Regions from separate parts of the Rhodopseudomonas sp. BR0C11 genome, predicted to be linked through region 4. Evidence: riboswitches for the same ligand, from Rfam matches in the RefSeq annotation. Region 4 holds a riboswitch; each other region holds the start of a gene.
What was found. Region 4 has a riboswitch for cobalamin ahead of DYI24_RS20365 (hypothetical protein). Riboswitches for the same ligand answer to the same signal wherever they lie in the genome.

Region 1 (3,335 bases), on a different contig from region 4:
GCATACGAGTGCTGCCGCAGTTCGGCGAACGTCGCCGGCAGATTGACGGCGAACGGGTGTGGTGGTGCGTACTGGCAATCATGCCAGCAGCCCTGGCAGTTGTGGCACAGGTTCGACAGGTAGCTGACGTCGCTCAGGCTGAAGCTGTGCTTGCCGTCGATCGACTGAAACACCGGGCAAAGCCCATCGCAATACATGCAGGCGCTACAGATCCGCAGCACGCGCTCGGCCTCTGAGATCGGATCACCCGCGGACATGGCGCGCTGCCTCCTCGCCGGCGATCTGGCCGAACACTGCCGATAGGGTGATGCCGAGCCCGGCGAGATAGCCGCGGCGCAGCACATTCGCCGCCATGATCATGCCGGCGGCGAACAGATCGTCGTGGCGGCAGCCATCGGCTTGGACCACCCGCATCGTCGCATCGACCTTGATGCCGTAATGCACGAAGGTCAGCCCCGGCCGCATCGGATAGGCGGCAAATGGTGGCTCCGCGATGGTGCGCGCGGCGTTGGCCGGGGCGGCATTGAAGTCCTCAATGCTTTGCAAAAGAGCGGTGTGATCGATTTGCAGCGCGGCAGCTAGTTCCCCGAGGTTCGGCGCAGTAACCGGCGCCAGCGCGGATGGCGCAGCGCGGCCCAGACCCGCTGCATCGAGCACCAGGAAAGCAATTTGACCGGGACAGGCGGCGATCCTTGGTCCCCATTTGGCATAGTGGGTCGGCTGCGATCCGGCCCCTGCGACGTCGATGCGAGCACCGGATTGATCGACCACGAGGCCGAGCGGAATCGATGTGATCCGGGTGACGATGCCGCCATCAAATTGCGGCCCGCGCGCATCGACCGGGACCGCATGACAGGTGGTTGGATCGCCGATTGCACAGCCCCCGGCTCCGATCAACAGATCGAGCAAGCGGCCGTCGGCGTAACGCGTACCGCGGACCATCCAGCCCTCGGCGGCGCTGCCGAAATTGTCGCGCAACCAGGCGGGGTCGGCTCCGGGGCCACCGGCACAGACGACGACGCTGCGCGTGCGAATACTGTCGTCAGCCCCAGCGGATCGAATGCTGATCGTCCAGCCCTCGTCTTCGGCGCGTAGCAGCGACCGTGCCTCGCTGTCGTAGCTGATCGCGATACCGAGCCGGTCGGCGGTGGCGTACAGCGCGTTGATCATCGCTTTGCCGCCGCCGAGCGGAAACGCGGTGCGGCGGGAATACGGCATCACCCCGGTGCCAGGCGGCTGCAGATGCACGCCGTGCTCGATCAGCCAACCGGCGATGCTGTGTGCGCGTTCAATCAGTAGCTCCGTGAGCGCGCGGTCGGTCTCGTCGCCCGTGATGCTGCGCAGCTCGGCGCGCAGTTCATCTGCTGTGTAGCGATCAGGGACATAGGCCAGTGGCGCCTCGTGCGTCAGCCGGAAATTGCGGCCGTGGCGAGCATTGCCGCCGCGTAGGGGCCGCGGTGCCGCTTCGAGCAGGCGGACCGCAGCGCCGCTGCGGCGCGCGGCAATCGCCGCGCAAAGACCGGCGATTCCGCCGCCTATCACCGTCACATCCCACAGCAAGATGCGGTCAATCCGGTCGAGATGATGCGCCAGGGCCGCTCGAGAGCGGCCAAGAAAAGCGCGGCTTGGTGGACCTTCGTCTTAGAGGGCGGCTCCGGGGTGTTGTCAATCTTGCGCCCGTGGCGTCGCCGTGCTGTGGTGCCGCTCGCTTCGGTGCCCTTCGTTCGAAGGGTGAAACGGGAATGCGGTGCGGCGAGCAATCGCCAAGTCCGCGGCTGCCCCCGCAACTGTAAGCGGACCGCTTCCGGTCACACCGCCACTGAGAACGGCATCCTCAAGCCGCTCGGGAAGGCGACCGGGACAATGTCCGCGAGCCAGGAGACCGGCCGAAGTATGAAAACCATGCCATTCGACGGTGGGTCGAAGAAGGACACAGACATGCTGTACCGACCGCCGACCTGATGCGCGCCTCCGCTTTCCGCGGAGAAATCCCGTCGTCGCCCGAACGAACCAGCGCGCACAGCTTTGCTGTCGCCGCCACGATGGTCGTTCGACTGTCTTCACTGCCCGCTGTCGTGGCGGCAGCATTCCTTTTGCCGAGCCTCCCGAATGCACGCGCCCCTGCTTGATCCACGTATCCTTTCCGTTTCGCCGGTCGATCCCGCCCATGAGTCCGAGCTGCGGGCTCGGCTCGACGGCAAGGCGAAGCCGCCGGGTTCGCTCGGCCGGCTCGAAGAACTCGCCGTGCAGCTCGGGCTGATCTGGCATCCGGCATCGCCGCGGGCGGAGCGCGCGACGGTGTTCATCTTCGCCGGTGATCACGGCCTCGCCGCCGATCGGGTATCGCCGTATCCGGCGAGCGTGACCCGATCGATGGTCGAGGCGTATCTGGCAGATTGCGCTGGCGTGAACGTTCTGGCGAAAGCGGCGGCGACCGAGGTGCGGATCGTCGACGGTGGCATCGATGCCGACATGCCGCCACATCCCAGGCTGATTGATCGCAAGATCCGCCGCGGCACCTGCAATGCACGTCACGAACCGGCGATGACTCATCAGGAGGCGGCGCGCGCGATCACGGCAGCGGCCGATCTGGTGCGCGAGGAGATTGTGGGTGGGCTCGACATCGTTGCGATCGGCGAGATGGGAATCGGCAACACGACGTCTGCTGCGCTGATCACCCACGCGCTGACTGGGGCTCCAATCATCGATTGCGTCGGACGCGGGGCCGGGATGGATGATGCCGGCGTCGCGCACAAACGCGCCATCGTCGAGCAGGCGGCGGCGCGGGCGCAGCCGACGGCGCCGCTCGACGTGCTCGCTGAGTTCGGCGGATTCGATATCGCGATGATGGCCGGCGCGGTGCTGGGCGCTGCGGCTTCGCGGCGGCCGGTGGTGATCGATGGCTTCATTGCCAGCGCTGCTGCACTGTTGGCGGTGCGGCTGCAGCCCGCGGCGCGCGATTACTGCGTGTTCTCGCATCGCTCGGCCGAGCGCGGCCACCGTGTGCTGCTCGAAGCGATGCAGGCGACGCCGTATCTTGATCTCGGCTTGCGGCTCGGCGAGGGGACGGGTGCGTTGATGACCGTTCCGCTGCTGCGCGCCGCTGCCGGCATCCTCAACGATCTCGCCGCGCTGTCGGACGTGCTGGCGGGCCGGTTCGGATCGCGCGCGTGAGCCGGCAGATCCAATCCCTGCTCAACGCCGTGCAGTTCATGACGCTGGTGCCGACGCCGCGCACCGCGCTGTTCGACGACTGGCTGCTCAGCGCATCGAAGTACTTTCCGCTGGTCGGCGCCGGGATCGGTCTTGTGTGCGGTGGTGTGCTGCTCGCAGGC
Region 2 (7,909 bases), on a different contig from region 4:
GAGCCCTACGCGCCGGTCTCGCGCCTGATCCAGCCGAGATACTTCTCCGCGCCGGCGGTGACCGGGAGCTGGATGATCTCCGGGGTATCGTAGGAGTGCAGCGAGGTGATCAGGTCGCGCAAGGCGGCGAACTTCGTCGGCAGGGTCTTGAACAGCAGCAGTTGCTCGGCGTCGCTGGTGATCTTGCCGTCCCACCAATAATGGCTGGTGATGGCCTGGATTTGGACGCAGGCGGCGAGCCGGGCTTCGAGTGTTGCGACTGCCACGCGTTCCGCTTCCTCCTTGTTCGGCGCCGTCACCATCACCACGCAGGCCTCGCCCTGATCCATCGCGTCGCTCCTTGGCTTCGATTTGATCCGACGCGTTGCAGGCCGCGCCGGTTGTTTGCTAGGCGCAAGTGGTTCCCAGTCAGCTTCGGAAGGTCCGTCATGCCGATTTACGGCTTCGTCTGCAACAAATGCGGTCACCAGTTCGAGACGCTGCTGTTCTCCGGTGAATCCGCGGTGTGCCCGTCCTGCGAGAGCACCAGCCTCGAGCAGCAATTGTCGCTGATCGCCAAGCCCGCCAAGGGCGGGCCGGAGGCTCCGATGTGCGACGGCAAGGGTGGCTGCGGCGGCTGCTGCATGCCGGACGTCTGCGCTTAGCCGTCCGGCGGCTCTCCACTCGGGACGCCGTGCCGGCCCGAAAGGAACGATCCTGCGCTTCAGGTCGTTTGCACGCCGACGAGCAACCCTCCGAGGCATGCCAGACATGACGCAGATCACCCGTACCTTCGACAGCGCCACACAGGCCAAGGCCGCAGTCGCCGAACTCAAGCAGCGCGGCTTCAACCAGGTCGAACTGGTCGAGGTGCCCGATCGCCGCGGTCCGAGCGGCGGCGGGGCCGTGGTTCGGGTCGAGCCGCCGTTCGGGTCGGCGCTCGTGGCCAGCGGCATTCTCGAACGGCACGGCGGCAAAGAGGCAGGTGCGACGAGCACGGCGGGCTCTGCGGCGCCGGCCCCCGCGCAGCCGGCGAAGACTGAAGCCCAGCCGGCCCCCGATCCTGCGGCGCAGGCGGTCAAGTCGGCGCCAGCGGCATCACCGGCGCGGCCGGCCCCGCCTCAGGCGCGGCGCGAGGAGCTCCGCAGCGGTCCGCGGACCGTGTCGGAATGGCTCGGGATTCCGCTGCTGATCAATTCCAACACCTTCTTCTCCGGTTTTCCGCTGCTGCTGAGGGCGTCCCGCAAGGCGCCGGCTACTAAGCCGGATTAATCGGCGGATTTGTCGCCGGCCTCGAGCCGCGCATGAGCTTCCGTCGCCCGTTTCGGCTTGCTAGCATCGCGTCGCCTCGCCGCCCGGCGGGGACCACGACATCAGCGACCCGATGACGTGCGCTGCGCGCCAGCCGGCGTGCGCGCCCGCATGCGGCAGGAGTGCAGGCCATGAAGCTCACCAGTCCCGACATCGCCGAAGGCGCAACGATCGCCCACGAGCAATTGTTCAACAGCTTCGGCTGCACCGGCGCCAACGTCTCGCCGGCGCTGAGCTGGAGCGACGCGCCCGCCGGCACCAAGAGCTTCGCGGTGACGATGTACGATCCCGATGCGCCGACCGGCAGCGGCTGGTGGCATTGGGTGGTGTTCAACATTCCGGCCACGACGACATCGCTGCCGAAGGGCGCGGGCGATATCGCGAAGGGTTTGATGCCCGAAGGCACGATCCAGGGCTTGACGGATTTCGGCGTGCCCGGTTACGGCGGCCCGTGCCCGCCGCCGGGCGACAAGCCGCACCGCTATCAGATCACGGTATTCGCGGTGGACGTCGAAAAGCTGCCGAACGCCGGCGCCACCGCGATGCCGGCGCTGGTCGGCTTCGATCTCAACTTCCACACCCTGGCGAAGAAGACGATCACCGGACTGTTCGGGCGTTAAGTCCGAGCAGATGCCATGCTGTTCGCTGCCGATGCCGGATTGCTCCGGTCATCAGCAACGACGGGATTGAAGCGTAAGGGCCAGGACGACCGAGACCGCGCCGTTGTCTTGAAGGCGCCGTGATCAGTTGCTGGCTTCTGAGCTTCGGCTCGATGAGCTCCGCGTAATCGCGGCGGCCGGTCCGCTCGAAAGGCAGGGAATCTGGCGCCATGATCCGTCGGGTGCGCGTTCGTAGGAGCTGCATCCCGACGTCGTCGCTGCGGCCTCGCCGGCGTTGCGTTGATCCTGCTGGCCGCGCGCCAGCGCCGGTGCGGCAGAGAGGCTCGACGCGACCAGCGCGCCGGCAAACAAAGCGGTCGTCCAAAGGTTGGTAGTTCGCATGTCCGGTCCTCCGTTATCGGAAACGCGGACGGAGTCCTGACGTGCGAATGTGACGATTTCTTGCAAATTGCGGCTCTCGCCGCGATCTTGCCTTAACGATCAACAAACAGCGCGGGCATTCAGTGCGCCCACGCACCGACGGAACTCAGCGCGACAGCACAATGCGGCCTGCGGTGGTGCGGTCCTGCCAGTGATGGCGCACCAGTTCCGGGTCGACGTGGTGTTCCACCGGCCAGCCGACGCACAGATAGGCGATGAACTTCCAGGTCGCCGGCACGTCGAGCTCGGTGGTGATCGCCTCTGGATCAAGGATCGATACCCAGCCGACTCCGAGGCCGAGCGTCCGCGCGGCGAGCCAGAACGTCTCGATCATCGCCACAACGGAGTAATCGAGCGCTTCCGGCATGGTCTGGCGCCCGACGCCGAGACCCTGCGCCGTCTCGCGGTCGCAGAACAGCGCGAACTGCCGCGGCGCGACGTCGATGCCTTCGAGCTTGAGTTTGGCGTACAGCGCCGCACGGTCGCCCTGATACGCGCTCGCCGCCACCTCATTGCAGCGCAGGAAGTTGGCGCGGATCCGCGCCCGCGTCTCGGCGGAGTCGATGCTGATCCAGCGCCACGGCTGGCTGTTGCCGACTGAGGGCGCCAGCTGGGCGAGGTCGAGCAGCTGATCGATCAGCTCGGGCGCGACCGGATCGGTCTTGAAGCGGCGGACGTCGCAGCGCCACGCGATCAGCTCGGCGAACTTCTCCCGAAACGCTTCGTCGAACACTGGCGGGTTGGCGTTGGCGGCTGCGATCTCGGCCGGATCGGTCATCGCCGCCATCTTGTTCAGCACCGTACTCACAGCTTGCCCGCCAGCACGTCGGCGAGATCGGCGACGTCGGTGAGTAGCCGCGAGGCGGCGCGCACCAGCGGCACGGCGAGGATCGCCCCGGTGCCTTCGCCGAGACGCAGCCGCAGATCGAGTAGCGGGGCGGCGTCCATTGCCTGCAGCGCGAGATCGTGGCCGCGCTCGGCTGAGCGATGGGCGAATATGCAATAGTCGCGAGCTTCCGGCGCCAGCCGCACCGCGACCAGCGCCGCGGCGGTAGCGATGAAGCCGTCGACGATCACCGGCCGGCGCTGCGAGGCGGCGCCCAGCACCGCGCCCGCCATCATGGCAATCTCCAACCCGCCGAATTCGGCCAGCGCCTCCAGCGGTGCGGTGGCGGGGCTGCGCATCGCCGCCTTTTCGATCGCCGCCTTCTTCTTGGCCATGCCGTCGGCATCCTGGCCGGCGCCGATCCCGATGCTCTGGTCGAGCGGTGCCGGGCCGAGGCGGTGCAGCAGCAGCGACGACGAGGCCGTGTTGCCGATCCCCATTTCGCCGAGCGCGATCACGTCCGCCCCCGCGGCGATCTCGGCCCGCGCCAGGTCGGCGCCGCGATCGAGCGCCTGGCACGCCTCCACGACGCTCATCGCCGGCTGACGCGCCGCGTTGGCGGTTCCCATCCGCACCTTGGCGTCGATCAGATCGGGATGCTTCGGCAGCTCGGCCGCGACACCGGCGTCGATCACCCGGACGTCGACGTGGTTGGCTGCTGCGAATGCGTTCGCGGTCGCCTTGCCGGCCAGATAGGTCATTACCATCGCCACCGTCACGGCGGACGGATATTGCGACACGCCTTCTTCGGTCAGGCCATGGTCGCCGGCGAACACCATCAGCACCGCGTTGTCGGCGCGCGGCGGCTGCGGATGCCGCATCAAGGCCAGTTCGATGGCGAGGTCTTCGATCCGCCCGAGCGAGCCGAGCGGCTTGGCCTTGCCGTCCACCCGCGCCCGCAAGGTTGCTTTCAGCGACGGGTCGACCGGGGTGATCGACGGCGGCTGCCAGGTGACGAGGGTTTCGGTCGGCATCGGATGGTCCTTTGGTTCGGCAAGGCGCGCAACTGAGGCAAACGCGCAAGCCCGGTCAACACCACCTTCGCGTTGTTGACCCGCAACAGCGTCGCAGCTAGCGTGCCGGACGATGGTCCTTCCGCAAGGAAGGTGAAAAGGGAAGCCGGTGGGAGGCGCGGTGCGTCTCGATCCCGGAGCTGCCCCCGCAACTGTAAGCGACGAGCCATCGCCGAGGCCACTGGGAATTCCTGGGAAGGCGGCGAATGGCGGCGACTCGCGAGCCAGGAGACCTGCCATCGCGTATTGTGCTTTGAAGGGTCGTCGGGGCGGGGTGCACCGGACGGAAGCAGTGCGGACGGCAAAGGCCTCTCCCGCGCGTTCCGACAAAGCTCGATAGCTGACGCGATGATTCGAGCCCGATGGATTCCGAGCCCCCTGCCGATCTGAGCGCCGATCTGCCGCGCGTGCTGCCTGGCGCGCCGGTGATGGTCAGCGTCTGCACCACCTGCAAGACGATCGACGGCGTCGCCGTCGGTGCGCCGATGCTGGAAGCCGTCCGCGACGCGCTGGCCGGCGCCGGCGGAGTGCAGGTACGCGCCGTGCAGTGCCTGTCCGCATGCAAACGCGCCGCCACCGTCGCAGTGTCGAGCGAAGGCGGCTACACCTTCGTGTTCGGCGATCTCGACGGTGCCGGCGGCGCCGACGCGGTGGCGGCGTTCGTCGCCTCCTATCAGGACAGTCACTACGGTCTGGTGCCGTGGCGGCAGCGCCCGGAAGTCTTGCGCAAAGGCACCGTCGTCCGCATGCCGCCGCCGCAATGGTCTCCCGACGATGGGCGGGCGCCGGCATGAGCGCGCTGATCTCCACGCTGGTGCTTGGCGGCGCGCGCTCCGGCAAATCGGTGTTCGGTGAACGGCTGGTCGCCGAGAGCGGCCTCGCCAGGATCTATCTCGCGACCGCCACCGCCAGCGACGACGAAATGTCCGATCGCATCGCGCACCATCGCATCCGCCGCGGCGAGGGCTGGACCACGATCGAGGAGCCGCTCGGCTTGGTCGATGCGCTGACCCAGCACGCCGGCCGCGGCCGCGCCGTACTGGTCGATTGCCTGACACTGTGGCTGTTCAACCTGATGGAAGCCGGCCGCGATCCCGAGGTCGAGGCGAGGCGGCTGGCGCGCTATCTCGGCGTCGCCGCCGGACCGATCGTGCTCGTCTCCAACGAAGTCGGCCTCGGCCTGGTGCCGGAGACGCCGCTCGGCCGCGCCTTCCGCGACGCGCAAGGCCGCCTCAATCAGACCATCGCTGCCGCGGTGCCCAACGTCGCCTTCATCGCCGCCGGCCTGCCGCTGTGGCTGAAACGCCAATCAGGAGAGTAGTTCATGACCGCCCGCGTTCCCGTTACGGTGCTCACCGGCTTTCTCGGCGCCGGCAAGACCACGCTGCTGCGCGCGCTGCTCAATCAGTCGAGCGGTCGCCGCATCGCAGTGATCGTCAATGAATTCGGCGATGCAGGTTTCGACGGCTCGCTGGTCGAGGATTGCGGCGCGTCGGTGTGCGCGCCGGGCGACATCGTCGAACTGACCAACGGCTGCATCTGCTGCACGGTCGCCGACGATTTCATCCCGACCATGGAAAAGCTGCTGAACCGCGACACGCCGCTCGACGCGATCGTGATCGAGACCTCCGGGCTGGCACTGCCGCAGCCGCTGCTGAAGGCGTTTGCCTGGCCGGCGGTGAAGACCCGCGCCACTGCCGACGGCGTCGTCACGGTGGTCGACGCGCTGGCGCTGAGCGAAGGGCGCGTGCCGCTCGACGACGACGCCGTGAAGGCGCAGCGTGACGCCACGCATGACGATCCGATCGAGGAAGTGTTCGAGGATCAGCTCGCCTGCGCCGATCTGGTGGTGCTGTCGAAGAGCGATCTGGTCGCGCCCGACCAGCTCGCCGCGCTCGAAGCCAAGCTGGCGAGCCGGGTACGTCCGAACGTCCGCATCGTCCGCTCGCATGGCATGCTGGCGCCGTCGGTGCTGATCGGGCTCGACGCCGAAGCGGAGAATGATCTTGCATCCCGCACCGGGCATCACGCGGAAGGCGAGGAGCACGATCACGACGATTTCGACTCGCTGGTGATCACCCCGCAGCCGGCAGAGTCGCTGGACGCCATGAAGGCGCGGGTCGGCGATGCGCTGGGGCTCCAGGGCGTGCTGCGCGTCAAGGGCCATGCCCGTGTCGCCGGCAAGCCTGCACCGGTCGTGGTGCAGGCGGTCGGCTCGCGCATCGATCTCGCCTTCGCCCGTCCCGATGCCGAGCGCCCCGACCATCTGGTGGTGATCGGCCTCAAAGGCTTCGACGCCGACGCCGCGCGGCGCGCGCTGGCGGGGTAGTTCATGACGCCTTCCGTCATTGCGAGCGAAGCGAAGCAATCCAGCTCAGTGCTCGGAGCTGGATTGCTTCGTCGCTTCGCTCCTCGCATTGACGGGGAAGGCGCGTTGCTGGTGCCACCAAGGCTCCTCGCATGCACCTGAAGCTCGACACCAGCGCCAGCATCGACGACGGCGACGTTGCGCGCGATCTCGGGCAGGCGACGGCTGATATCGTGGTGCTGTCGGCGGCCGACAGCGATCTGGCGGCGTTCGGTGCTGCGCGCGCCGGAATGCCGGACGACTATCCGACGCTCCAGCTCACCAATTTTCTGGCGCTCGGCCATCCGGCCTCGGTCGATCTTTATGTCGAGCGCACGTTGGCGAAAGCCAAGCTCGTCATCCTGCGGATGCTCGGTGGCGAGGCCTACTGGCCGCATGGCGTCGACAGCCTGCGGCGCGATGCGCTGGCGCGGGGCGCGCAGTTCGTCTGCATTCCGGGCGAGATGGAGTGGAATGCGGAACTCGCGGCGCGTAGCACCGCCGATCTCGACGATGCTCACGCGCTGTGGCGCTATTGCAGCGAGGGCGGCGCCGAGAACATCCGCTTGGCGCTGCGCTACGCCGCCTGGATGATCCTGCGCGACGATTGCCCGCCGCCGCCGCGGCCGATGCCAGCAGCGGGGTTCTGGCCAGCCGAGCCCCTGCCATCGCAGCGCCGCCGCGCGTTAGTGATCTTCTATCGCGCGCTGGCGGCGAGCGGCGATACCGCGGCGATCGCGGCGCTGCGTGACGCCCTGGCCGCGCGTGATTTCGATCCAACCTGCATCTTCGTGACCAGCCTGAAGGATGCGCGCTCGATCGCGTTCCTGCGCAGCGTGCTCGCCGCGACGCCGCCGGACGTCATCATCAACGCCACCGCGTTTGCGACCGCCACCGCCACGGACGACTCCGGCGTGCTGGCGTCGGCGGATTGCCCGATCCTGCAGGTGGCGCAGGCCGGGGTGACGCGCGAGCATTGGGAGCAATCCGGCCGGGGTCTCAATCCGCGCGACCTCGCCATGCATGTCGTGCTGCCGGAGGTCGACGGCCGTGTCTTCGCCGGAGCCGTGGCCTTCAAGCAGCGCGGCGGCGACGCTGAATTCGCCCCGACCGTGTATCTGCCGCTGCAGGACCGGATCGACGCAGTGGCGGATCTGGCGCAAGCCTGGGTGCGGCTGCGGCATCAGCCGCGCGACCAACGCCGCGTCGCCATCGTGCTCGCCAACTATCCGAATCGCGATGGCCGGCTCGGCAACGGCGTCGGCCTCGACACCCCACAATCGCTGCACGACCTACTGTTCACGCTGCGGACGGAAGGCTATCTCACCCGCGA
Region 3 (14,958 bases), on a different contig from region 4:
AACCGCCCCACAGGAAGGCGGTCGCCACCATCTGCACCGCAAAGCCTAGGCCGCGCTTCTCGGGCGCTTCGGCATAGCCCAGCATGTAGAGTATCCGCCCGATGATCCACACCGCGCCCGCCGCGGCCGCGAAGGCGTCGCTCAGATAGTACGCGAACAGCCACAGCGACGGCAGGAAGATCGGCATCCATTCCAGCGTATTGGCCTGCACGCGAAACACCCGCTCGAAATCGGGGTGGCCGGAGATCGCCGGCGCCTTGACGCCATACAGCATGCGCGCGCGCGCGACCTGCACCGAGGTGTAGAAATAGAACATCAACGCCAGAAGGGTGGCGATCGTGGTGTAATGAAACATCCAAGGGCTCCCAGACTAGGTTCGTTCTTGCCCGGCTTGATGACCGCCGGTTGTGCGCAGCTTGAACTCAATATCCGGTCATCTCAAGATACCCGAAGCCGCTCCGGTTACCGTTGAACGCAATCGGCCCTTCCCAATACGGGAAGCTGGTCCCCATCCAGCTTTTCGGATTGAGCGGCGTGGTCTCGATCGCAAGGTCATGCCCGGCGACCGCCACGCGCCAGCGCGTCGGCACCTGGCGCGTCCCAATCGTGGTGACGCCGAGCGGGTCGAGCCGGATTTGATCCGGTGACAGCGGCATGGAGCGGCCGTCGGTGCTGATCCAATTGCCGGCGAAGTAGTTGCTGCCGTCGCGCTGCCGCAGGCGAAACAGCATCACCTTCTCGCCGGAGGACAGATGCAGCGAGAACCAGTCCCAACCGGTCTGGTCGGAAGCGAGCGGCTGGCTCGACCATTCGCGGTCCATCCAGGCCGACCCCTCGACCGGAATGGCGCGGCCGTCGAGCGTCAGCGTGCCGGAGGCCGTGAAATACGGTTGGCTGTAGTAATACGAAGCCTGGCCGCGCTCGGACTTGCGCGAGTAGCCGTTGTCGCCCTGCAGCACCAGCGGCCGATCGGCGCTCAGCCGCAATGCGTAGCTGAAATCGGTGCCGCGCGCGGTCACCGTGAGCGGCGACAGCGTCGCGGCCACCAGCGATGGATCGCCCCGCATCGCCCAATCGTCGATCATGGCCTTGAACGGCGAGGCCTCGACCCCCGCCACGCCGACCCCGCCGCGCGAAAACTTCTCGGCGAAGCGATGGATGTCGGCGCTGGTGACGGCGGCGTGTGCCATCCAGATCTGCTGGTTGGCCCAGCCGCTGCGTTGCGGGCCCGGCGTCATGGCCTGGCGGAACAGGGTCCACTGTGCCCCGTAGGCGTTGCCGGCGGCATCCTTCAGGTTGGCCGTGAGGTACCACCACTCGATCCGGAAATCCGGATGCGGACCATGGTCGTCGGGAAACGCCAGCGTGCGGCCCGGCACCACAGGAGCAAATCCGCCTGCGTCGCTGCCGAGGCCGGCAAAGCCCTGCGCCCACGCCCGCGGTGCGGCGAGAGATGCGGCAACAAGGCCGCCGGTGAAGACGCGGCGGCTGATCCGGCCTCTAGCGCTCATCGGCAAACACCTTCACCAGCCGCGCCGGCTGCATCCGCATCAGCTTCAGGATCGGCAGCGCCGCTGCCAACAACGTCGCCAATAGAGCGACGCCGACCAGCTTCGCCAGTTCGAACGGAAACACCTCGAACGGCAGCCGCCAGCCGAATGCTTTGACGTTGACCACCGCGATCAGGCACCACGCCACCATCAGGCCGAGCGGCAACGCCACCAGCGCGGTGATCGCCGCCATCGCCAGCGTCTTCGTCAGTTCGATCAGCGCCAGCCGGCGCCGGGTGATGCCGATCGCCCACAACGGCGCGACCTGCGGCAGCCGCGATGCGCCCAGCGTCAGCAGGCTGGTCAGCAGCGCCACGCCGGCAATGCCGAGCGTGAAAGCGTTGAGCGCCGTGGTGACCGCGAAGGTGCGGCTGAAGATCTGCTTGGAGATCGCCTTCAGGGTCGACTGATCGGCGAGGCTGCGCTCCCCGAGTGCGAAGCTGCTGCGCAGGTCCGCGATCAGTGTGGGCACTTTTGCAGGATCGACCCGCAGCCCAAACCTGGTCTTGGCTACATCGGGGAAATGCGTCACCAGCGCGCCGAACGCCACGCCGAGCTGGCCGCGCGGATTGCCGTAGTCGGCATAGATCCCCACCACCTCGACCGGCCACGGGCTGCGGTCGCTCGGCACTACGATGCGGTCGCCGAGCTTGACGCCGAGCCGGCGCCACAGCTGTTCGCTGACCAGCGCGGCATCGCCGCGTGCGACGCGGTCCCAGACATCTGTGGTGTGCTCGAGCAGCGGCCAGTGATCACGATAGGTCGCATCGTCGGCAAAGCCGATCAGCTCCACCGGCTGGCCCTGCAGCTTCACCTCGGCACGAGCACCGGGCAGCAGAGACCTGACTTCGGGACGTCCCTTCAGCCAAGCCTTGATCTCGGTCGCCTGCTGATCGGTGGCCGCATTGAGATAGACCTCCGCGGCGAGCCGGCCGTCGAGCCAGCGCTGGAAGGTGCGGCTGAAGCTTTCCACCATGGTGCCGACGCCGACATTGACGCCGAGCGCCAGCAGCAGCGCCATCAGCGCCAGCGACAGGCCGGAGAGCTGCAGCCGGCTGTCGGCCCAGAACCACATCGTCAGCGGGCCGCGCGCCAGCTTCTCGCCGAGCGCCAGCACCAGCCCGAGGATCGCCGGCAGTCCGAGCGCGGCGCCGAGCAGGATCGCGGCCAGCACAGCAAAGCCCGACAACAGCGAGTCGCCGAACCACAGGAACCCGAAGCCGGCGGCGAACACCGCAAGCGCGGCTGCGCCCTGCACGATCAGCCAGCGATACTGCGCCTGCTGCCATGCGTAAGGCTGCGCGGCGGTGAGCACCGGCAGCCGTGCCGCCTTGACCAGCGCAGCGGAGGCCGCCGCGAGGGTGCCGAGAATGCTGATGGCGATGCCGGCGAGCCACCACTCTGGCCGCAGCGACAGCTCGCCCGGAATTTGTGCGCCGTACAGGCCACGCAAGGTGGCGGCGACGTCGGGCAGCAGCGTTGCGGCGATCAGATAGCCGCAGACCAGTCCGATCAGGCCGGCGAGCAGGGCGATGAGACACAGCTCGATCACCATCACGGCGTTGAGCTGCCGCGCCGAGGCGCCGCAGGCCCGCAAGGTGCGGAGCATTGGGCGACGCTGCTCGAACGCCAGCCCGATCGCCGAATTGACGATGAACAGCCCGACCAGAAACGACAGCAGCCCAAACGCCGTGAGGTTGAGGTGGAAGCTGTCGGTGAGGCGTTCGAGTTCGGTCGCCGCATCGGGCTGATCGAGCTGTAGCTTATCGCCGACGATGTCGCGCAGCGGCGGACGCGAACCGCTGGGCTTGCTGCCGAGCAGTAGCCGCGACAGCCGGTCCGGCATGTCGAGCAGCTTCTGCGCAAGGCCGATATCGACCACCAGCACGCCGGGGGCGATCTCCGCCTGCGGCTTCAGCGGCGGCAGATGCTGGCCGTTCGGCAGCTCCGGCGTGGCGCCTTCGGCCAGGCCGAATTCGCGCAGCGTCTCCGGCGCGATCAGCGTCTGGCCGGGCGGCAGGATGAAGCCCTGCAGGTCGCCGGTGCCGAGCGCCGGCGCGGTGCGGGCTTCGACCGGCAGCGACAGCGGTTCGACGCCGAGCAGCCGCAGCGACCGGCCGCTGAGCCGGATGGCGCCTTCGACCGCCGGCGATACTTGCCAGCCGGCGCGGCGCAGATCGACATAGAGTTGCTGGGAGAAGCTGCCGCCGTCACGCGCCACCAGCGTCGCAGTGCGGTTGCCGCCGAGGGCGGCGGCGGCGCGGTCGTAGCTGAGGCGCGCCTGCGTGTTCAGCGCCTGCACGCCGCTCCACAAGGCAGTCGCTGAGATCAGCCCGATCGCCAGGGTCGCGAGCTGCATCGGATGTCGTCGCCAGTGGCTGAGCAGCACGGCGAGGATCCACAGCGCGCGCCTCAATGGATTAGCCCCGCATGCAGATGCACCCTGCGGTCGAGCATGCCGGCGAGACGTTCGCTGTGCGTCACCATCAGGAAGCCGCAGCCGGTGCGGCGGACCAGATCGGTGGCGAGCGCCAGCACATCGTCGGCGGTCGCTTCGTCGAGATTGCCGGTCGGCTCGTCGGCGAGCAGCAGCAGCGGCTTGATCGCCAGCGCTCGGCCGATCGCAACGCGCTGCTGTTGGCCGCCGGAGAGTTGCTCGGGGTAGCGCTTCAGCAAGGCGCCGAGCCCCAGCCGCTCGATCAGCTCGCTACGCCACGCCTCATCATGGCGGCCGGCGAGGCGGGCCTGGAATACCAGATTGTCGGCGACCGTCAGACTTGGGATCAGATTGAACTGCTGAAACACCAGGCCGAGCCGCTCGCGGCGGAAGGCGGCGCGCTCGGCGTCCGGCATCGTCGAGATCGTCGCTTCGCCGAAAGTGATGGCGCCGCTGTCGGGCTGATCGAGGCCGGCGATCAGATGCAGCAAGGTCGACTTGCCGCTGCCGGATTCGCCAGTCAGCGCCACGCTCTCACCCGGCTGCACCGCGAGGTCTACGCCGCGCAGCACCGCAACGCGATCCTGGCCGGACACATAGGATTTGGTGAGACCGGAGACGATCAGCATGAGCGCAGCCCGCGCAGCGTAGCGATCACAGCGCGTCGCACGCGCCGGCGCGATCCGGTCATTCTTGCCTTCCAGTCTGTCGTCATTGGCCTGAAGGATATGGGGCGCGACGCCGATCACTCAAGACGACGCGCTGTTGCGCCGCAAACAAGGTTGCGATGCACGCGAGCACGGCGGCGGCGAATCCTGGATTGCATTCGCGCGGGAACAGCGGCAGCATTGCAAGAGGTTCGCACTAAGCGCGCCATCAACACGATCCAGGGAGCACGCCGTGACCGCGCAGCCGACGCCGCAGGGTGCCTGGAGGATCACCTTCCTGCTGTTTCTCTTCATGGTGGTGAACTTCGCCGACAAGATCGTCGTCGGTCTCGCCGGCGTGCCGATCATGCAGGAGCTGAAGCTCTCGCCCGAACAATTCGGCCTGCTCGGCTCGTCGTTCTTCTTCCTGTTTTCGATCGCCGCAATCGTCGTCGGCTTCATCGTCAATCGCGTCGAGACCCGATGGGTGCTGCTGGCGCTGGCGCTGGTGTGGGCGGTGGCGCAGTTTCCAATGGTCGGCGAAGTCTCGTTCGCCACCTTTGTGATCTGCCGCATCATTCTCGGCGCCGGTGAAGGGCCGGCGTTCTCGGTCGCGGCGCATGCGATCTACAAATGGTTTCCCGATCATCAGCGCACGCTGCCGACCGCGATCCTGTCGCAGGGCTCGGCGTTCGGTGTGATCCTGGCGGTGCCGGCGCTCAACTGGATCATCGTCAATCACTCCTGGCACTACGCGTTTGCGGCGCTCGGCATTGTCGGGCTGATGTGGGCGGTGGCGTGGCTCGCGCTCGGCAAAGAGGGGCCGCTGGTACCAAGCCCGGCGGTCGCGGCGGCCGAAGTGCGCATTCCCTACACGCGGCTGCTGACCTCGCGCACCTTCATCGGCTGCGTGCTGGCGACCTTCGGCGCCTATTGGGCGCTGTCACTCGGGCTGACCTGGTTCACCACCTTCATCATCCAGGGGCTGGGGTTCAGCCAGCACCAGGCCGGGCTGATTTCGATCACCCCGTGGGTGTTCGGTGCCTGCGTGGTGCTGTTCACCGGTTGGCTGTCGCAGCGGCTGATGCAGCGCGGCGTCTCCAGCCGGATGGCGCGCGGCGTGCTCGGTGCGGCGCCGCTCCTGGTCGGCGGCGCCATCATCCTGATGCTGCCCTATATCGACAGTCCCGCTGTGCAGATCGTCGCCCTGGTGGTCGGCTCCGGCCTGTGCGGCTCGATCTACGTGGTGTGTCCGCCGATGATCGCCGAGTTCGCCCCGGTGTCGCAGCGCGGCGCCGCGATCGCGATCTACGGCGCGCTGTACACGCTGGCGGGGATCATCGCGCCCTGGGTGATGGGCAGCGTGCTGCAGCACGCCAGTTCGCTGCTGCACGGTTACGTGGTCGGCTACGCCATCAACGGCGCGGTGCTGATCGTATCGGGTGTCGCCGGCCTGGTACTGCTGTGGCCGAACACCGAACGGGCAAGGCTGCTGCGCAGCGCCGAGCCGGTGTCTCTTGGACTGCGCAAGCCGGCCTGAATTCGCTCTCAGGCGTGCCGAATTTCGGCGCCTTCACCAACTTCAGATGATCCAAAAATGGAAATGGCCGGGACGAGCCCGGCCATGACGTCGTTCGATCTGTAGGGCTGCTGAGCCTACTGGCTCGCTGCGTCGGTATTGAACACTTCGCCTTCCGGCACCCAGCTCTTGCCGTCGAACCGCGCGATCTGCATCTGGGTGTAGGGCGCGTAGCGGTCCGGACGGGTTGAGATCTTGATGCCCGGCAGCAGCAACGGCGCCGCGGTCGGCTTGATGTTGGTGGCCTGCTTCAGCAGGTTGTCGCGGGTGAGGTTGTCGCCGCAGGCTTCCAGCGTCTTCACCGTCATGTAGGCCGAGATGTAGCCGATCACGACGCTGCCGTCGGCGATGTCGCCCTTCGGGAACCACTTGGCGAGGAATTCCTTGAATTCCTTGACGTCGGCGTCGTTCTCGAACCGCGGATCGGTCGGGGTCTTCATCGCAAGAGCGGTCAGCAGTCCGGTGGAAGCTTCGCTGCCGGCCGGCTCGAGCACGCCCTTGATCGAGCTGGCGACGCTGACGACGAAGTTCAGCGGCTTCCAGTTCAGTTCGTGCACCTTGCGGATCGCCTGCGCGCCGAACTTCGGCGTTGCCATCGTGAACAGCGTATCGGCGCCGGACGCCTTCAGCGCGACGATCTGCGAGTCGACGGTCGGGTCGGTGACCTCGTAGGTGACCTCCTTGACGATCATCGTCTTGGCCTTGTCGCCGAGCCCGTCCTTCAGGCCCTTGACGTAGTCCTTGCCGGCGTCGTCGTTCTGCGAGAACACGCCGAGCTTGGCGTCGGGTTTGTTCTTCAGCAGGTACTTGGCGAAAATCATGCCCTCCATCTGGTAGGGCGGGTAGAGCTGCGTGGTCCATGGGAAGTTCTTCGGATCGTCCCACTTCGCCGCGCCGGTCGAGATGAAGATCTGCGGCACCTTCTTGGCGTTGAGATATTTCTGAGTAGCCGAATTGGTCGGCGTGCCGACGGTGCCGACGATCGCCAGCACTTCTTCCTGCTCGACCAGCTTGCGGGTTTGCTCGACTGTCTTGGGCGGCGAATAGGCGTCGTCGAGGCTGATCAGGTTGATCTTGCGGCCGTTGACGCCGCCTTTGGCATTGATCATCGCGTAGTAGGCGCTCTGGACTTGTCCTTGCACGCCGTAGGCCGAGGCCGGGCCGCTATACGGCATGGTCTGCCCGATCTTGATCTCGGTGTCGGCGACGCCGGGGCCGTATTGCTTCTGGGCGAAAGCAGGCTGAGCTGCAGCGAGCGCGACGGCGCTGGCCAGGAGGAGCGAGGTGCGAATGGACAAATGTGTTTCCTCTCGTTGAAAGCCGCACTCTGCGGTGCGGGCTGAAGGTCGATCGCCCGAGCTTGTTGTTTGCGGTGCGATCTTGCTTACGGTCTCACGAGAACCGCCGCGGTTCAATTGAATTACGTGGTGACGTAGCGGCGCAGGCCGCACGCATCTGCACAAATTTCGTGAAGCGGACTAAGTGCTGCTAGACTGTCCGCCCGATGGGATCAGGGAGTATCAGTGCAACGCGATGATTGCTCCCGCACATCGCCGGCTGCGTTTGCTGTTGTCCGAGGGCGGCAGCACCTCGGCGCGCCAGGCGATCACCGTGCTCGGCCTCGCCGGACATCACGTCGAGATTTGCGATCCGGCACCGCTATGTCTCGGCAGGTTCTCGCGCTTCGTGCGTGCGGTGCATCGCTGCCCGCCGCTGCGCCGCGATCCCGCCGGCTATCTCGATTATGTAACGGAGCTGCTGGCGGCGTGCCGGTTCGATGTGCTGTTGCCGATCCACGAGCAGGGCTTGGTGTTCGCCCGCGCTGTCGATCGCATCGCAGCGCTGACCGGCGTGGCACTGCCGCCGTATGCCAGCTACCGCACCGCGGTGACCAAGGCCGGCTGTTGGAATCGCTCGGTCTGCCGCAGCCGCCGACCCGGATCGTGATCTCAGAGGCCGGGCTGCGGGCGGCGGCGCGCCCTCCCTGCATGATCAAGACCTCGGTCGGCACCGCCAGCCGCGGCGTCTGGCTGGTGATCGATCAAGCGACGCTCGATCAGGCGGTGCGTGAGCTGGTCGCAGCCGATGGATTTGCCGACGAGGTGTTGGTGCAGGACTTCGTTGCGGGCCGGATCGAGCATGCCCAGGCGGTGTTCGATCGCGGCGCACTGCTGGCGCTGCACGTCTATCGACAGGTTGCATCAGGGGCGGGCGGCGGACCGGCTCGTAAGCTCAGCGTGCGGAGCGACGACATTCGTCAAGACGTCGCCACGATCGGCGCCGCCCTCGGCTGGCACGGCGCGCTGTCGTTCGATTTGATCCGGCCGGTGGCCGATGCGCGGCCGCTCTACATCGACTGCAATCCGCGCTTGGTTGAGCCGATGAGCGCGCAGCTTGCGGGGCTCGACCTCGTCGATCTGCTGCTGCGGCTGTCGCTTGGCGAGCATCCGCCTGTGGCCGCGCCGCCGCGGGATGGTGTTCGCAGCCATCTCGGCATGCAGGTGCTGCTCGGCTGCGCGCTTGGTGGTGGCACGCGGCGTGACGTGATGCGGGAAGGTGCGCGACTGTTGCTGCGGCAGCCGCCTTATGCAGGCAGTGCCGAGGAGCTGACCCCGGTGCGGGAGGATTGGTGCAGCGCCGTGCCGCTGGTCGCAACGGCTCTGATCCTGCTCGCCCAGCCAAGTCGCGCCGCAGCGCTGGCGGCAAAAGGCTGGGGCGATCATCTGCTCGATGCGGCGGCGCTGGCGCGGATCGATCAAGGATTTGGTCAACAGGCTTGATGCGCCGACTCGTGCGCGGGCCTGCCTGTTACAGATCCTTGGTGTAATCGTCGCGATCGCGGGACGGCGCGCAGATGTCGCCGGTCTCGTACAGATCGTCGTCCGGGGCAGGCGCGGGATTCGGCGGCGTGGGCTTGGCTTCGCCCTTCCCCTCGCTATTGCCGGATTTCTTGTCGCGTTTGGGAGCAGCGGCCTTGGACCGCTTGCGTAGGAAGCCGATCATTGGCTCTCGGTTCCGTAATGGCCGGCGCGGGTGGTCCGAAGGCGCACACGCGGCCAGCGTTGTTGTCAGCTCAGTTCAACTGCGACGACGATCCAAGACTAGACTGGTTCGTCACAGCCCGCACGCAATTTTCGCATCGTGCGATGCCGCAGTGCGATGCTTTGCGTCGCGATCAGGTCCGCCGGCCTGAGCTCTGCTGGTCGGCCAGCCATTCCGACAAGGGGCGCGGCTTGTCGTCTTCGACCTTCTTGGTGCCTCGCTTGGTGGGGGAGGCCGCCGTTCTGGTTCGCTTGGTCTTGCTCGATGTCGCCGATTGCGGCATCGCGGCTTCGCGGGCGAGCCGCAGGGCGCGCAGGCGCGCCATGTTGTCCAGGACCGCTTTCGCTGCGGCGTCGCGTTCGGTCTTGCCGCCGTCGCCTTCAGCGGCGCTGCCAGCGCGGTGATCGTCGTCGTTCGTCATTCTTCCAGTTCAATTGCATTCAATTCGGGAGGCGGCGTGATAGCACGAAAAAAGCCTCCGAACAGCCTTTCGGCATTCGGAGGCTCTTCGACATTGGTTTCGCGCATGAGCCCGTGTGTGGGGAACATGGCGTATGCCGCCGACTTTTTGCGTCGGCGGCATACGATGATCGCTAGTTGGTGACGCGGACGCCTGCGAAAGCGCCGAATCCGGGCTGCAGGAAGCCGACCGGCACCTCGTATTTCTTGTCGAACAGGTTGTCGATGCGGCCGAACACGGTGACGTGCGGATCGACCTCATAGCTCGCCGCCAGGTTCACGGTGGTGAACGACGGCGCGTCGAGCAGCGTGGTGCCGAACCGGTCGTAGTCGACCCACGAGCTGGTGTAGAGCACGGTTGCCGACACCGTGGCGCGCTCGACCGGATTCCAGATCGCCGCCATTGTCACCTTGTTGTCGGGACGCCGCCGCAGCTTCTGGTCGGTGGTCTGGTCGATGGCGTGCGTATAGGTGTGGTCGACCCGGAAGCGCAGCGTCTCGGTCGCCTGCCACGACACGAACGACTCGACGCCCGAGGTGCGCGCCATGCCGATGTTCTTGTAGCTGTAGCCACCGAGCGTCACGTCGTACCCGGTCGAGTTGATCAGATCGTTGATCTCGTTGTTGAAGTAGGTCGAACCGAAAACGACGCGGTTGGCGAACAGCGGCTGTTCGAAGCCGACGTCGTAGCCCTTGCTGGTCTCCGGCTTCAGCGCCGGGTTGCCGATCGTCGCGTAGGCCGGGTTGTTGACATAGAGCTGGGTCAGCGTCGGCGCCTTGAAACCGGTGCCGTAGGTCGCCTTCAGCCGGGTCTCGAGGGTCGGCACGATGAACACCGGCGCGACACGCCAGGTCGAGTGCCCGCCGAAGCTGTCGTTGTCGTCGTAGCGTACGTTGGAGACCAGGAAGAAGTTCTTGGTGAACTCCGACTGCAGTTCGACGAAGCCCGCAGTGTTGCCGGTGCGGGCGCGCAGCGTCTTCTGCTGGTAGTTGCCGGCGAAATCATAGTCGCCGACCGAATTGGTCCGGATCGTCTCGTCCTGGCGTTCGGTGCCGACCACCAGTTTCTGCCCGTAGCCGACGTCGAGCACGCCCTTCCAGTCGAACTTGGTGCGTTCACCGGTGTATGAACTCGGCGGCGAGATGCCGGTGGCGAAGGTGAAGATGTTGGTGGTGAAGTCCGGGTTCGGATTGAACGTCCGATTCCATTCGTTGCTGTAGCTGACGCCGAACGTGCTGGTGAAATTGCCGAGCGGCGACCACACCGCTTCGCCGCGGGTCATGAAATCGCGGCTTGCGGTCGTGCTCTGCAGCGTCTCGGGGAATGAGTTCGGATAGCGCGAATAGTCGTCGCCGGTGAAGCCCTTGTGAGCGTCGGTGTAGCGGGCGACGTAGTTGAAGGCGAGTTCGTCGCTGGCGCGGACACCTAGCCGCGTCGAATACGTTAGATTGTCGTAATTGTCGTTGTTGCGCTGCTGGCCCGGCGCCAGCAGATTGAGCGGCGTCACCGGCAGGCTGGTCGTGCGATAATGCGCGACGTTGAAGGCGTAGTCGAAATTGTCCTGCGAGCCGGCGGCGCGCGCGGTCTGGTTGAAGGTGCCGAACGAGCCGCCTTCGATCGAGCCGGTCAGCTTGGCAGGCCCACTGCCGCGCTTGGTGACGACGGAGATCACGCCGCCGATCGCGTCCGAGCCGTACAGGCCGCTCTGCGGGCCGCGCAACACTTCGATCCGTTCGATGTCCGAGGTCAGCAGATTGGCGAAATCATAAGCGCCGTTCGGCTTGCTCGGATCGCCGGCATCGATGCCGTCGATCAGCACCTTGACGTGGTTGGAGTTAGTGCCGCGCATGAAGATCGCGGTCGAGCCGCCGGGGCCACCGGTGCGCACCACATTGAGGCCGGGCACCATGCTGAGCGCGTCGGCGGCGGTGCGCTGCTGATAGCGGGCGAGATCGTCCGCGGTGATCACGGTCACTGAACTGGCCACCTGCTCGCGCGGCGTTTCGGTGGCGGTGGCGCTGACCACGATCTCGGGCAGCACGTCCTGCGCGGCGGCAGGCGTGGTGAGCGAAAGCGCAGGCACCAGGATGGTGGAAGCGAGAAGCGCGCGTGAGAGTGCGGAGCAAGGCCGCGGCGCGGCGGGTCGGGATTGCATAAGGTTCAACCTCGGCTGACGTCTGTGGCACGTCACAGCGAACGAGGTCTCACCGAGCTTTCGAAAGCGGTGAAGACAATGCCTGCAATTCCCGGCCGGCAACTTCGCGTGTGACCACGAATGACGGCAGGTCTCCTGGCTCGCAGTTGATCTTCCGTCGCCTTCCCAGGACCGAGGTTCCCAGTGGCATCCGACGAAAGACGATCCGCTTACAGTTGCGGGAACAGCTACGGCCTAGAACGCGAAAGTGTCTGCGTCCGCACCGTATTCCCTTTTCATCCCTCTCGGGAACCGTCATCGCCATTAGAAGTCGCGGAATTGGCGAGTCAATTCGCCCATGGCGGCGAACAGGTGCAATCGTGGTCGGATTGTGACGAGCTGTGACTTGCGTGTAACAGCCGGGTCTGTACACCTCGCACGATAGTGGATGCGGCAGGTGGTGATGGCGGAGTTCGTGGTGGAGTTCGGCAAGGACGGGCGGCGGGTCGAACCCGACGGCCGGCTCGACGCCGCCGCGTTTCATCGCAACGATGCGCCGATCCGCGCCGTGCTGGCCCGGCTGCTCGCCGGGCGACAGGGCGACGTGCTCGAAGCCGGCAGTGGCACCGGCCAGCACATCGCAGCGCTGGCGCGCGAGCATCCGGACATCGTGTGGTGGCCGAGCGACGTCAACGACCAGCACCTCAAGAGCATCGGCGCCTGGCGCGCCCATGCGGCGCTGCCCAATCTAAGGCCGCCGCAGCGGATCGACCTGGCCGATCCCGCCTGGTCGGTGGCACCGGCCGATGGGGTGATGCCCGGGCCATTGCTGGCGATGTTCTGTGCCAACGTCGTCCACATCGCGCCGTGGCGCGTCGCCGAAGGGCTGCTCGCCGGCGCCGGACGGCTGCTACGCCAGGACGGCATGCTGGTGCTGTATGGACCGTTCAAGCAGGACGGCAAGCACACTGCGCTCAGCAATGCGGTGTTCGACACCAGCCTGCGCGACGCCAATCCGGAATGGGGTGTCCGCGATGTTGCGGATCTGGAAAAGCTCGCGGCCGGCGCCGGTCTGGCGCTGAGCGAGATCGTCGAGATGCCGGCCAACAACCTGATCCTGGTGTTTGTACGGGCAAAACCGGCGGAGGCCCATGCGGCAGCCGGCGGCGCGGCGGGTTGATCACGCACCGCTCGGCCCTATGATGCGCGCGCAATCGCCGGCCGTTGTCGGCCGGTGCGAGGAGAATCCCTGCCGATGGTCGATGCGACGGCCAACGACATCGTCGAAGACGATGCCCGTGCCCGTTCCAACGTGGTGCGGCTGGTCGCGGCGCAGGCGCTGACCGGCGCCAACGCCGCGGTGATCTTCGCGACCGGCTCGATCATCGGCGCGCAGCTCGCGCCGGAGATGTCGCTCGCGACCGTGCCGCTGTCGATGTATGTGCTGGGCCTTGCTGCCGGCACACTGCCGACCGGTTGGATCGCGCGGGTTTACGGTCGCCGCGTCTCGTTCATGATCGGCACCGGCTGCGGCGCGCTCACCGGCGTGCTCGGCGCCGTCGCCATCCTGTACGGCGCGTTCTTGCTGTTCTGCATCGCGACGTTCATCGGCGGGCTGTATGCCGCCGTGTCGCAGTCCTATCGGTTCGCTGCCGCCGATGGCGCCAGCGCCGCCTATCGCCCGAAGGCGGTGTCGTGGGTGATGGCCGGCGGCGTGTTCGCCGGCGTGCTCGGTCCGCAGCTCGTGCAGTGGACCATGGACGTCTGGCAGCCTTTTCTGTTCGCATTCTCCTATGTCGTGCAGGCGGCGATCGCGCTGATCGCGATGGCGGTGCTGTGGGGCGTCGATGCACCCAAGCCGAAGCCGGCCGAGCAGGCCGGTGGCCGGCCGCTGCTGGAGATCGTGCGGCAGCCGCGCTTCATCGCCGCGGCGCTGTGCGGTGCGATCGCCTATCCGATGATGAATCTGGTGATGACCTCGGCGCCGCTGGCGATGCAGATGTGCGGGCTGAGTGTCGGCGATTCCAATTTCGGCCTGCAGTGGCACATCGTGGCGATGTATGCGCCGAGCTTCGTTACTGGCTCGCTGATCGCCAAGTTCGGCGCTCCGCGCGTGGTCGCGGCCGGCCTGATCCTGGAAGCGCTCGGCGCGTCGATCGGCCTGCTCGGCGTCACTGCCCCGCATTTCTGGGCGACGCTGTTCGTGATCGGCGTCGGATGGAATCTGGCGTTCGTCGGCGCCTCGGCGCTGGTGCTCGAGACGCATCAGCCGAGCGAGAAAAACAAGGTTCAGGCGTTCAACGACTTTATCATCTTCGGCCTGATGGCGCTGGGCTCGTTCTCGTCCGGCCAGCTGCTGGCGAACTACGGCTGGGCCACCGTGAATCTCGCGGTGTTCCCGCCGGTGCTGCTCGGCCTGATCGTGCTGGCGATCACCGGCTGGTCGAAAGTCCGGAAACGGGTAGCTGAAGCCGCCAGTGAACTATCCGATCGCGGCGTCTGAGCCGCGCAACAACACGTCCGGCCTCGAGCCGGGACAGGGAGTGAAGCAATGCCGTCGCGTGCGACCGGCCGCGCTCGCCGCCGATGGTGACCGCTCCCGACGAGACCACGTTCCGCTATCACGGCTGGCGGATCGTCGCGGTGTGCTTCATCGTCGCCACCTTCGGCTGGGGGCTCGGCTTCTACGGCCAGAGCGTGTACCTCGCCGAATTGTCCCGACTTCATGGCTGGCCATCGTCGCAGATCGCGACTGCCACCACGTTCTTCTATCTCGCCGGTGCGCTGCTGGTGGCGTTCGTCGGCGATGTGATCCGCGCCATCGGCGCGCGCGCCTGCTTGCTCGGCGGCATTGCGGCGATGGCGCTCGGCACGGTGCTGCTCGGCCGGATCGACGCGCCGTGGCAGCTCTATGCGGTGGATGCGATCCTCGCGGTCGGATGGGCCGGCACCAGTCTCGGCGCGATCACCAACACGCTCGGCCTGTGGTTCGACCAGCGCCGCGGCATGGCGATCAGCCTGGCGCTGAACGGCGCCAGCTTCGGCGGCATCGCCGGCGTGCCGCTGCTGGTAGCGCTGATCGGCGCGCTCGGGTTCACCGGGGCAACCA
Region 4 (4,775 bases):
GTGACGGTCCGCGAGATCGTCCGCGCGCTGCCCGCTGCCCTCTTCGACATCATCACGCTGCGCCACCTCGGCGGCGGCGGTCCCGGCTGCCATGACCATGATGAGCGCACCTCGCAGCGGCGACGGATCTTGCACCATCTGACTGCCGGCGGCTTCGTGCTCAGCGGCCTGTCGACAATCGTGGCCGCCGCTTATCATCATCTGCTCGGCGTCGTAGCGCCCTACCCGGTCGTCAGCCTGCCGGTGATGCTCGGGCTCGTCGGCGGGATCACGATGACCGTCGGCGCGGTGGGGCTGCTGGGCCTGGAAGCGCGCGCTGATCGCGAGCCGAGCGACCGCGGCGAGACCCGATTGAACGTCGCGCTCCTGATCCTGCTGGCCCTCGTCGGCGCCAGCGGGCTCGCGGTGCTCGGCTTCCGCAGCACGCCGGCGATGGGGCTGCTGCTCACCACCCATCTTGGGCTGGTGTTCGGTCTGTTCGCCGCCCTGCCGTTCAGCAAGGCGCTGCACGCGCCGTTCCGGGCGGCGGCGCTGCTGCGCGCGGCGATCGACAGCCGCCGCCGCGCGTTGGCGCGAGCTCCGGAGGCCTCCGGCGATACGCCTTGATCCCGATCAAGCTGGCGCGAATTTGATGACAGCTCTTGGCGGCCAGTTGCCAATGATGGTCGATTGACAGTTCGCCGTTTCCGTCCCAAACATCCCGCGCCGACGGTGTCCTGTCCTCGGACAGGACGAAGAGGGAATATCGGAAGATCGCTGCCCGCGGTCGAGCCGAAGCTGCCCCCGCAACTGTAAACGGTGAGCCGACGCAACACGCCACTGGAGATATTCCGGGAAGGCCGCGTCGGCGACGACCCGTGAGCCAGGAGACCTGCCGTCGCCTGCGATGTTGACGCCGTTTCGGGCGGGGTGCCCCGGGATGTCTTTCGGCGGTCCGGAGTGCAGGTCCGTTCGCCGGTTTTGAGCCATCGCCCGCGATGGCCAACCGACGAGATTCGGCGCGATGCCGCCCACTGCGCTCCATCCCGGTGTCTGCGCCGGTTCTCAGCTGTCGCTTCGGCCAGCCGCCGCCGAAATCGCGGTGCTGTCGCCCTGCGCCGAGACGCTGGCGGACTTCGCTCAGTCATGGCTCGGCGGACCGCACCGGTTACACACCAGCGATCTCGCCTCCTTCGCCGCACAGGCGAGCGAGCGCTCCCTCGATTCGTCGTTGTTGCGCGCAATCCTGATCGTGTTGCCGGATCAGGCGCATTCCGACCGTGAAGCCGTCGAAGCGGTGACCGCCTTCGCCAGCAGCCAGCGGATCGCCTTCGCGGTGCTCGCTACCGGCGGGCCGCACGAGATCCCGAGCGAACTAATCACCAACCTGCCGCAGACCACGCTTCGCCGCCTCGACAGACTATACGCGCAGCACGCCGGCCGTGCCGCACGCGCCATCCTGATGCAGCTCGCCCTCGCCGCCGGCCTCAGCATCACCACGATGGATGCGCCGAGCGAGAGCGTGACCGCCGATACAGATCCGCATCCCTCCATTTTCCCCGAGCTGATCGAGGACGCCGCCCGATGACCTACGCTTACGAAAAAAACGGCGACGCGATCTATCGTCAGTCGTTCTCCATTATCCGCGCCGAGGCCGCCCTCGATCGTTTCACGCCCGACGAGGAGAAGATCGCGGTGCGCATCATCCACGCCAGCGGCATGGTCGAAGTAGCCGGCGACATCGCGTTCACGCACGGCTTTGTATCGGCAGGTCGCGCCGCGCTGCAGGCCGGCGCGCCGATCCTGTGCGACGCGCAGATGGTCGCCAACGGCGTCACCCGCAAGCGGCTGCCGGGCGACAACGAGGTGATCTGCACGCTTAACCATCCTGACGTTCCCGCCCTCGCCGCAAAGCTCGGCACCACCCGATCGGCCGCCGCAGTCGATCTGTGGCGCGATCGGATGCAGGGCGCGGTGGTGGCAATCGGCAACGCACCGACCGCGCTGTTCCGGCTGCTCGAAATCCTCGCCGAGCCCGGCGCCCCGCGGCCCGCGGCCATTATCGGCATCCCAGTCGGCTTCGTCGGCGCGGCCGAATCCAAGGACGCGCTGCTGGCGGACTCGCCGTCGCCTTGCGTCATCGTGCGCGGCCGGCGCGGCGGCAGCGCGATGACGGCTGCGGCGATCAACGCGCTGGCGAGCGAACGCGAATGAGCACACCGACGATCTACGGCGTCGGCGTCGGCCCCGGCGCGCCCGATCTGATGAGCGTCCGCGCCGCGCGGCTGGTCGGCGCCGCCAAGGTGGTGGCGTACTTCCGCAAAGCCGGACGCCCCGGCCACGCCCGCCGCATCGCCGATGGTCTGCTGCCGGAGGGCGTGATCGAAGAGCCGATGGACTATCCGGTAACGACCGAGATCGCGCTCGACGATCCTGCCTATGCGGCGACGCTGCGCAGCTTCTACGAACAATGCGTGTCGCGGCTCGCCGAACACATCGCGCAAGGCCGCGACGTCGTCGTGCTGTGTGAAGGCGATCCCTTCCTGTACGGCTCGTTCATGCATCTGCACCGCCGGCTGGCGCCGCGTGTCCGCGTCGAAGTGGTGCCGGGCATCTCCGGCATGGCGGCATGCTGGACCGCGAGCGGCACGCCGATCACCTATGGCGACGACGTGCTCTGCGTGGTGCCCGCGACGCTCGGACCAGCACGGCTGAAGGCGGCGCTCGCCACCGGCGATGCGATCGTGATCATGAAGCTCGGCCGCAATCTGCCCAAGGTGCGCCGCGCGCTAGACGACGCCGGCCTGCTCGATCGCGCGATCTATGTCGAGCGCGGCGCGATGGACGATCAGGTGGTGATGCCGCTCGCCGACAAGACCACCGACGACGCGCCCTACTTCTCGATCGTGCTGGTCCACGGACAAGGGCGACGGCCATGACCGGATCTGTGATGGTTGCCGGCCTTGGGCCCGGCGCGCAAGAACTGATCACACCCGCAGTCAGCGCAGCACTGGCACGCGCCACCGACATCGTCGGCTACGCACCTTATGTCGCGCGCATCGCCGAACGCGACGGCTTGCAGCGGCACGCTTCCGATAATCGCGAAGAGCTCGATCGCGCCGGGTTCGCGCTGCGGCTCGCGGCCGAGGGTCGCCACGTCGTCATCGTCTCCTCTGGCGACCCCGGCGTGTTCGCGATGGCGGCGGCTCTGTTCGAAGCGATCGAAGCCGGCGATCCGGCGTGGCGCGAGCTCGACATCCGCATTTTGCCCGGCATCAGCGCGATGTTCGCCGCCGCAGCGCGGATCGGTGCGCCGCTCGGTCACGACTTCTGCGCGATCAACCTGTCGGACAATCTCAAGCCGTGGGAAACGGTCGAGAAGCGTCTGCGCGCTGCGGCCGAAGCCGATTTCGTGATCGCGCTGTACAACCCGATCTCGAAAGCGCGGCCCTGGCAGCTCGGCCGCGCGTTCGAGCTATTGCGCAGCATCCACCCGGCTTCCGTGCCGGTGATCTTTGCGACCGCCGTCAGCGATCCGCGCGAGCGCATCGACGTGGTGCCGCTCGGCGATGCGGTGCCGCAACGCGCCGACATGCGCACGCTGGTGATGATCGGCTCGTCGCAGACCAAGATCATTCCGCGCAGCAGCGGAGCCGCTTTCGTCTACACCCCGCGGTTCTCCGGAGCGGTGTCGTGACCGAGCCAGGCCATCACGTCGGCGACCATGGCGACACAGTGCCGATCCGGCACCGCTGGCCGCTTCACCATGATCACCGGCAGCCCGAGCTCGCGCGCCGCGATGATCTTGGCAACCGCCGCGTCGCCGCCGGCGTTCTTAGCGACGACGATCTCGGTACGGTGCGCCTGCAGCAGCGCGCGGTCGCCGGCAAGATCGAACGGTCCGCGCGCCACCACGATATCGACGTTCGGCAACGGCAGCGGCCCGCGCGGTGGATCGACCAGCCGCACAAGATAAGCGTGCTGCGGCTGCGACGCGAACAGCTCGAGGTTCTGACGGCCGATGCCGAGAAACACCCGCCGCGGCGCAGCGCCGAGCGCGCCGACGGCCTGATCGAGATCATCGACTTCGATCCATCGATCGCCAGTGGTGGCCTGCCACGCCGGCCGCTCGAGCGCCAGCAGCGGGACACCGGATTCGGCGCAGGCGATCACTGCATGGCGGCTCATCTGCGCCGCGAATGGATGCGTCGCATCGACGACGCGTTCGATCCGCTCGACGCGCAAGTAATCGGCCAGACCGCCGATGCCGCCGAAGCCTCCGACGCGAAACGGGATCGGCGGCGGTTTCGGGTAATCGGTGCGGCCGGCGAACGACAGCACCGCATCGATGGCCGGCTCGGCCGCAATAGCCCTAGCGAGCGCCGAGGCATCGGCGGTGCCGCCGAGGATCAATACGCGCGAGCGATGCGATGAAGGGAGCGTCATGATCACCAGCGATGACACGACGCAGCCCTGGCTGTCCATCGTCGGAATCGGTGAGGACGGCCTCGACGGGCTGTCGGCACGCGCGCGGGCGCTGCTCGATGCAGCCGAACTGATCGTCGGCGGCGATCGTCACCTCGGCCTCGTCGCCGCATTGAACAAGCCAACACTGCCGTGGCGCGTGCCGTTCGCCGCTTCATTGCCCGAGGTGCTGGCGCAGCGCGGCCGCCGCGTCGTGGTGCTGTGCTCCGGCGATCCGTTCTGGCACGGTGCCGGCGCGGTGCTGGGCGATCATCTCGCGCCCAAGGAATGGATCGCCATTCCCGCGCCGTCGACCTTTGCATGGGCCGCGG

Region 1: linked by a shared signal. The riboswitch ahead of cobT (nicotinate-nucleotide--dimethylbenzimidazole phosphoribosyltransferase) and the one ahead of DYI24_RS20365 (hypothetical protein) in region 4 are both predicted to bind cobalamin.
Region 2: linked by a shared signal. The riboswitch ahead of DYI24_RS14855 (DUF1636 domain-containing protein) and the one ahead of DYI24_RS20365 (hypothetical protein) in region 4 are both predicted to bind cobalamin.
Region 3: linked by a shared signal. The riboswitch ahead of DYI24_RS01915 (TonB-dependent receptor plug domain-containing protein) and the one ahead of DYI24_RS20365 (hypothetical protein) in region 4 are both predicted to bind cobalamin.

The regions. Positions count from the first base shown of each region.
Region 1 is NZ_QTKI01000453.1:153-3,487, reverse strand. Features, by position in the region: partial or broken gene DYI24_RS23240 (tricarballylate utilization 4Fe-4S protein TcuB) at 1-257, opposite strand, end outside; gene tcuA (FAD-dependent tricarballylate dehydrogenase TcuA) at 244-1,548, opposite strand; cobalamin riboswitch at 1,695-1,905, shown strand; gene cobT (nicotinate-nucleotide--dimethylbenzimidazole phosphoribosyltransferase) at 2,110-3,174, shown strand; partial or broken gene DYI24_RS23225 (adenosylcobinamide-GDP ribazoletransferase) at 3,171-3,335, shown strand, end outside.
Region 2 is NZ_QTKI01000180.1:465-8,373, forward strand. Features, by position in the region: partial or broken gene DYI24_RS14820 (GIY-YIG nuclease family protein) at 1-28, shown strand, start outside; gene cutA (divalent-cation tolerance protein CutA) at 6-329, opposite strand; gene DYI24_RS14830 (FmdB family zinc ribbon protein) at 429-644, shown strand; gene DYI24_RS14835 (hypothetical protein) at 751-1,251, shown strand; gene DYI24_RS14840 (YbhB/YbcL family Raf kinase inhibitor-like protein) at 1,422-1,910, shown strand; gene bluB (5,6-dimethylbenzimidazole synthase) at 2,437-3,138, opposite strand; gene cobT (nicotinate-nucleotide--dimethylbenzimidazole phosphoribosyltransferase) at 3,135-4,190, opposite strand; cobalamin riboswitch at 4,287-4,484, shown strand; gene DYI24_RS14855 (DUF1636 domain-containing protein) at 4,592-5,023, shown strand; gene cobU (bifunctional adenosylcobinamide kinase/adenosylcobinamide-phosphate guanylyltransferase) at 5,020-5,550, shown strand; gene cobW (cobalamin biosynthesis protein CobW) at 5,554-6,558, shown strand; partial or broken gene DYI24_RS14870 (cobaltochelatase subunit CobN) at 6,690-7,909, shown strand, end outside.
Region 3 is NZ_QTKI01000008.1:2,355-17,312, forward strand. Features, by position in the region: gene DYI24_RS01870 (MAPEG family protein) at 1-355, opposite strand, end outside; gene DYI24_RS01875 (lipocalin-like domain-containing protein) at 423-1,511, opposite strand; gene DYI24_RS01880 (FtsX-like permease family protein) at 1,501-3,966, opposite strand; gene DYI24_RS01885 (ABC transporter ATP-binding protein) at 3,963-4,616, opposite strand; gene DYI24_RS01890 (MFS transporter) at 4,948-6,174, shown strand; gene DYI24_RS01895 (ABC transporter substrate-binding protein) at 6,291-7,511, opposite strand; gene DYI24_RS28215 (ATP-grasp domain-containing protein) at 7,747-8,160, shown strand; gene DYI24_RS01900 (ATP-grasp domain-containing protein) at 8,118-8,993, shown strand; gene DYI24_RS01905 (hypothetical protein) at 9,022-9,216, opposite strand; gene DYI24_RS01910 (hypothetical protein) at 9,389-9,676, opposite strand; gene DYI24_RS01915 (TonB-dependent receptor plug domain-containing protein) at 9,849-11,798, opposite strand; cobalamin riboswitch at 11,979-12,181, opposite strand; gene DYI24_RS01920 (DUF938 domain-containing protein) at 12,313-13,029, shown strand; gene DYI24_RS01925 (MFS transporter) at 13,105-14,352, shown strand; gene DYI24_RS01930 (MFS transporter) at 14,436-14,958, shown strand, end outside.
Region 4 is NZ_QTKI01000338.1:148-4,922, forward strand. Features, by position in the region: partial or broken gene tcuB (tricarballylate utilization 4Fe-4S protein TcuB) at 1-606, shown strand, start outside; cobalamin riboswitch at 694-893, shown strand; gene DYI24_RS20365 (hypothetical protein) at 1,004-1,567, shown strand; gene DYI24_RS20370 (precorrin-8X methylmutase) at 1,564-2,193, shown strand; gene DYI24_RS20375 (precorrin-2 C(20)-methyltransferase) at 2,190-2,918, shown strand; gene cobJ (precorrin-3B C(17)-methyltransferase) at 2,915-3,676, shown strand; gene DYI24_RS20385 (cobalt-precorrin-6A reductase) at 3,643-4,425, opposite strand; partial or broken gene cbiE (precorrin-6y C5,15-methyltransferase (decarboxylating) subunit CbiE) at 4,424-4,775, shown strand, end outside.